2 regions of the Ochrobactrum sp. AP1BH01-1 genome follow, and region 1 is predicted to be linked to the other one. Evidence: riboswitches for the same ligand, from Rfam matches in the RefSeq annotation. Region 1 holds a riboswitch; the other holds the start of a gene.
What was found. A riboswitch is a leader RNA that binds a small molecule or an ion and turns the genes downstream of it on or off. The one in region 1 is predicted to bind cobalamin.
Positions count from the first base shown of each region.

Region 2: another riboswitch for cobalamin. It lies ahead of nrdH (glutaredoxin-like protein NrdH); the one in region 1 lies ahead of J9800_RS03310 (ABC transporter substrate-binding protein).

Region 1 is NZ_JAGPOU010000001.1:733,366-736,573, reverse strand. Features, by position in the region: gene J9800_RS03315 (Bug family tripartite tricarboxylate transporter substrate binding protein) at 1-546, opposite strand, end outside; cobalamin riboswitch at 765-998, shown strand; gene J9800_RS03310 (ABC transporter substrate-binding protein) at 1,181-2,209, shown strand; gene J9800_RS03305 (FecCD family ABC transporter permease) at 2,206-3,208, shown strand, end outside.
Region 2 is NZ_JAGPOU010000004.1:160,968-164,175, forward strand. Features, by position in the region: gene nrdE (class 1b ribonucleoside-diphosphate reductase subunit alpha) at 1-828, opposite strand, end outside; gene nrdI (class Ib ribonucleoside-diphosphate reductase assembly flavoprotein NrdI) at 804-1,211, opposite strand; gene nrdH (glutaredoxin-like protein NrdH) at 1,225-1,446, opposite strand; cobalamin riboswitch at 1,758-1,971, opposite strand; gene J9800_RS15695 (SDR family oxidoreductase) at 2,069-2,899, opposite strand; gene J9800_RS15700 (DoxX family protein) at 2,971-3,208, opposite strand, start outside.

The DNA of each region.
Region 1 (3,208 bases):
GCCGGAGAAGGCAATGTAATTGACCTTGGTCGGATCGACGCCTGCCGCCTTGGCAAAAAGGCCTGCGGTGATGTGATCGGTGCCGCCAGCGGAGCCGCCGCCCCAGGAAACGGAGCCTGGATCAGCTTTCAGCTTTGCTGCAAGGTCGCCAAGGTTCTGAATGTCGGAAGAAGCCGGAACGACGATGGCTTCATACTCGCCGGTAAGGCGTGCAATCGGCGTGATCTCATCAAGCGTAACTGGCGATTTGTTGGTCAGGATCGCGCCGACCATGACATAGCCGCCGACGATGAGCTGGCTCGGATCGCCCTTGTTCTGGTTCACGAACTGCGCGAGACCGATGGTGCCGCCTGCACCCGGAACGTTGATGACCTGTACACTGCCGGAAATCTTTTCGTCCTGAAGCACGCTCTGCATCGTGCGCGCCGTCTGGTCCCAGCCGCCGCCTGGAGCCGCGGGTGCAAGCACCTTGTAGTCTTCTGCCGAAGCAGAGCCTGCCATAGCCAACGCCGCTACCGACGTCAGGGCCAGAATAAATCTACGCATATGTCCTCCCAACGGAATGTATTGCCGCCCTGCGGCGGCCCTCCCCAAGTCCCGCTCCTCTAGCGGGAGTTGTCTACATGGATATTGCCAAAAACAAATTCAATAGGCCAGCATATGCGACAATAGTTTGGCCGCAATTTAGGTGACGCGATTTCGAATCGCCTGAATTTCCAAGCCGAAACAGCGCCCCAGATGCGCTTGACTGCGGCGATGCGGCGACGTAATAGTATAACGACGGTTCCCCGACCGAGAGCGAAGGGGATTAATAGGGAACACGGTGAGGACGACCCGAAAAGGGGCCAAGACCGTGGCTGCCCCCGCAACTGTAAGCGGATTGCCGTTCATCCTCGTGACGTTCAAAGCGTCATGCCACTGCGCCGAAGAAGCGCGGGAAGGCAGATGGACAGCAGATATTCGCGAGCCAGGAGACCTGCCGTCTAGTGTTGTCCATTGTCACGGGCGGGGATGCCCGGAGCAGGAGCCGGTTATGACAGTTTTTCGCGTCGCAGGACGCTTTCTCCCATCGTCATCGCATGATTTCGACATGCCCCCGGATATGCCTGTCCGTCTTTCGTGCCGGATTTTGTCCGTCGCCTGACAGGGCTCGTTTCTCTTATCATTTTCGGGGATTCCTATGAAGATTTTCGGCAAAATGCCGTTTCGTGCCTCCTTCTGCGCGCTCGTATTCCTTGCAGGCGGTCCGGCTGCACAGGCAGCGGAAACGCAATATCCGCTGACATTGAAGAATTGCGGTCGCGAGGTGACGTTCAAGCGCGCACCCGCCCGCGCGGTTGCTGTCGGCCAGAGCAGCGCAGAAATTCTCTACAGCCTTGGATTGGGTGACAAGGTCGTCGGCACAGCGGTGTGGTTCGGTCCCGTTCTCAAAGGATTTGAAGACGTGAACGCCAAGGTAAAGCGGCTTGCTGACAACGATCCGAGCTTTGAAAGCATTCTGGCCGAAAAGCCGGATATCGTGACGGCGGATTTCCAGTGGCATGTCGGCCCGACGGGTATTGTGGCGAAGCCGGAACAGTTCGAGGAGCTTGGCATTCCGGCCTACACGTCGCCCTCCGATTGCGTCGGCAAGGACAATTCCGGCGGTGGCGATGGCGTTCGCACTGCGGCGTTTACAATGGACATTGTCTATCGGGAAATCACTGAACTGGCTGAAATCTTCAATGTGCAGGACCGTGGCGAAAAGCTTGTCGCTGACCTGAAAGCCCGCGAGATCGCGGCCCGAGAGAAAATTGCATCCAGGGACGAAAATCTTTCCGCCGTCGTCTGGTTCTCCAGTGCACAGGTCGACGCCGATCCTTATGTGGCGGGCAAGTTCGGTGCGCCAGCCTATATTCTTTCGGCCCTCGGCATCAAGAATGTCATCGACAGCGAAGAAGAATGGCCGACGGTCGGCTGGGAAACGATTGCGAAGTCGAACCCGTCGATGATCGTTGCCGCAAAGCTGGATCGCCGCCGTTATCCGGCTGACGACATTGCCGTCAAGCACCAGTTTCTTGACAATGATGCTGTCACGAAGCTGATGCCTGCGGTGAAGGACAGGCATGTCTTCGACATGGATGCACAGTCGATGAGCACTTCGCTTCGCGTAGTCGAAGGCATCGAAACGCTTGCCGCCGATATTGCCGCCTCGGACCTGAACAAGTGACGGTGCGGGTAGCGATAACAGGCTTCCGCCAGAAGAGAAAAACACGCTCCGGCGCGCTTTTCCTGACCCTTTCGCTTGCCCTGCTTCTTCTCGCCCTTTGGCTTGGGGCCGCGATAGGTGAAACGGCGATACCGCTCGACGTGGTGGCGAAGACTGTAGCCAACCGGATTTGGAACGCCGGATACCCGCTCGAACCCATTGATGAGGGGATCGTGTGGAGCTATCGCCTGAGCCGCGCCGTCATTGCCGCATGTTGCGGCGCGTCGCTGGCAATATCCGGCGTTATCCTGCAGTCGCTGCTGCGCAATTCGCTGGCCGATCCGTATATTCTGGGCATTTCCGCAGGTGCTTCGACGGGGGCTGTCGGTGTGGCCATTCTCGGCATCGGCGCTGGCGTGCTGACGCTTTCGCTGGGCGCGTTCATCGGCGCCATCGTCGCTTTCTGCCTTGTGTCACTGCTGGCGCTGAGGGCAGGGCGAGGCAGCAGCGCGATCATCCTTGCCGGTATTGCCGGTTCGCAGCTTTTCAATGCGCTGACGTCATTCATCGTCACCAAGGCTGCAAATGCGGAACAGGCCCGCGGTATCATGTTCTGGCTCCTGGGCAACCTTTCCGGCGTGCGCTGGCCCGACGCGGCGCTTGCGCTGCCAGCGTGCCTCGTCGGTCTTGTCGTTTGCCTGTGGCATGCGCGCGCCCTCGACGCTTTTACCTTCGGAACGGAATCCGCTGCTTCGCTCGGCATACCGGTGCGTCGCGTCTATGCCGTGCTGATTGGTGTCAGCGCCATGATGACGGCTGTGATGGTTTCCATCGTGGGCTCCGTCGGTTTCATCGGGCTTGTCATTCCCCACGCAGCGCGAATGGTGGTCGGGGTGCGTCACGGCAGGCTGCTGCCTGCGGCGGCCCTGATTGGTGCAATCTTCATGATCGTCGCCGATATCCTGTCGCGCATCATCATTCCGGGGCAGGTCCTGCCGATCGGCGTCATCACGGCTTTGT
Region 2 (3,208 bases), on a different contig from region 1:
CCGTGCGCCCAACTGATTGGCGTAGGAAAAGGAATCCTCCAGAAGCTTCATCACCGGAATGATGCCCGATGACTGGTTCTGTATCTGCTTGATGGGCGCGCCCGCCTCGCGGATATTGGTGAGGCTCAAGGCGACGCCACCTCCCCGCTTCGATAATTGCAAAGCTGAATTGATGGAGCGCCCGATCGACTCCATATTGTCCTCTATCCGCAGCAGAAAACAGGATACGAGCTCGCCGCGCTGCTTCTTGCCTGCATTGAGGAAAGTCGGCGTCGCAGGCTGGTAACGGCCCGAAATAATCTCTTCCATCACATCGCGGGCGAGTTGTTCATTGCCGCGCCCCAGCGCCAGCGCCACCATGCAGACGCGGTCTTCATAACGCTCCAGATAGCGCTTTCCGTCGAATGTTTTCAGCGTATAGCTGGTGTAATATTTGAACGCGCCGAGAAAGGTCGGAAACCGGAATTTCTTTGCATAGGATTCTTCGAAAAGATCGCGCACGAAGTTGAAGGAATACTGATCCAGCACTTCCTGCTCATAATAGCCTTCGTTTACCAGATAATCGAGCTTTTCCCGCAGGTTATGGAAAAAGACCGTGTTCTGGTTCACGTGCTGGAGAAAGTATTGCCGTGCGGCTTGCCGGTCGCGGTCAAGCTGGATTCTGCCCTCGTCATCGTAAAGGTTCAGCATTGCATTGAGCGCATGATAATCCAGCCCGTCCGAGGATTTTGGCGGTTTGCTGCTGGAAATTGCCACTGGAGCCGCATCCTGCTGCGGCACTGGCCGTGCTTCGCGCTCCCGGATCAGGGTCGTGTCTGCCGTGTCCAAAATCGTTCCATCCCGTTTTTGACATTGCCTATGTCCTGATCGGTCCCCAGAAGCTCGAAGCGGTAGAGATAGGGAACCTGACATTTGGCGGAGATAATGTTGCCGGCGATACAGAAAGCCTCGCCGAAATTGCTGTTTCCCGCGGCGATGACGCCGCGGATGAAAGAGCGGTTGCTCTCGTCGTTGAGGAAGCGGATCACAGGCTTGGGGACAGCGCCCTTGGAACCGCCTCCGCCATAAGTGGGCGTGACGAGCACAAATGGCTCGCGCACCTGCAACCCGCCCGAACCGTCCATCGGAATGCGGTTCGACCGCATTCCAAGCCGTTCAACAAACCGGTGCGTATTCTCCGACCGGCTGGAGAAATAGACGATCAGGCTCATGAAACCGCGGCCCTCAGGCGAGGGTGCTGATCATATCGGGCCGGAAACCCGCCCAATGGGATTCTCCCGCCACAACCACCGGCACCTGGCGGTAGCCCATGCCCTGAACGAGATGGAAAGCATCGGCATCCGCGGAAATATCGATGATCTCATATTCGATGCCCTGGCGATCAAGGGCGCGTGTGGTAGCCGTGCACTGGACGCAGGCGGGCTTGCTGTAAACGGTGACGTTCATTTTTTTCTCGCTGGTTGGGAGGACGCAAAAAACCGTTCGCGCATCGCAAAATGCGCGTCAAAGGAGATGGAACAGGGGATCGGCCAGCCGCGAATAAGCAGCCGGATCGCATAAACTATAACTCGAAAGGAGGACCCGAACTGAAACTGAATAAACTGAACATGGACTTCACCCCGAAGCTACATCCCAGCAAAAGTACGAAGCGGCTTTGCTTAGGATAATGCGTAAAAACAAAGCGGGAAGTTCGGGGCAGCAACCGGCAAGGCAAAGCTTGCCATATAAGATTGCGCGCCAACCGGACACCCCGCCCGTGGACGTACTCGTTCAAGGCAGGTCTCCTGGCTCACGGATCAACGTCCTGTCCGCCTTCCCAGCCAAAGCCAGTGACGTGATGGACAGAACTCTCCGCTTACAGTTGCGGGGGCAGCTCCGGCTTTGCTGCATCCATCATGGATGAAACCCACCGGATTCCCGTCTTAGCTTTCGATCCGACGAATCGAAAGAACCTAGAACACTATATATAGTAGCTAAAGTTAAAAACTCGTCAATAGATAGTCAGAAACAAGGCGTAAAAACTAGCGGACCATTCCGGCAACCCTACGAATGGCAGAATTATCGCTGTCTATTTTGCGGGGTTGATCGGTTTCGGCCTGAACTCGGGCTTGATAGCCTTGAGCGCCATGCGGTCCACCAGAGCGGGCGCTATAAGCTTCAACCAGCGCCCCGACCGCATCTGCCGAGTCATCAACACTTCGCGTTTGCGCGCCTGAACGCCCGCTAGCATCAGCCGCACGGCTTCCTCGACCGGCATCATGTCGTCCTCAAGCACGCCGCTCGTTCCCAAAGCGGCACCGCTTGCGCTGTAGCCAACTTTGCGAATGTCCGTTTTGACGACACCCGGATAGACGATCGTTACCGATATGCCGCTCGGTTCCAGTTCCGCGCGAAGTGCTTCACAAAACCCGGAAAGAGCGAACTTGGTTCCGCTATAGGCAGTGCGACCCGGCACGCCGATCAATCCGGCAACGGATGAGACAGCTACGATCCGCCCCTTGCTTGCAGCAAGATATGGAAGTGCGGCATGGATAGGCCAGACGCTGCCCCAGTAGTTCAATTCCATCAAATCATGCATCCAATCGAGATCATCCGGCTTGATCTCGGCAAAATTGGCATGCGCCGACATGCCGGCATTCACGATCAGCGTGTCAATGCGGCCATAGGCGGAAACCGCCTTGTCGATCAGGGCGATGCAGGCAGCGCGATCCTTAACGTCGGTGGGTATCACAAGGGCCGAGCTGCCCAGTTGCCGCAATTCGGCGGCAAGCCTCTCCAGCTTGTCGATATTGCGAGCAGCAAGCACAAGAGCAGCATTGGCGCGGTCGCGCCGGGCGATCTGCCGCGCGGTTTCCGCGCCGATACCATCCGATGCTCCCGTTATGATCGTCACATCCATGCGCGGCCCTCCCTGCCTATCGTTAAGACGACAGGCAAGGTACAGGCAGGGCAATCCGTGCGTCCAGTGGTTTAAACCTTGCGCGATAGAATGGCGACGACAGCCAGGCCACCGATCAGCGATATGTGCTCCAGCGCCACCGTCATATCCCGAAAAGCTTCTTCTCCTTCCTTTGCCCAAAACGGGTGCGCAACGGGAATGGTGAGGAACGTGAAGATAGCAAGAGCACCACAAGCCAGCCAGGTTCCGCGATTGAAGATGATCATCAGCGATCCGATGATTTGCAAAAGCAGGGTCGCGCTGTTGAAC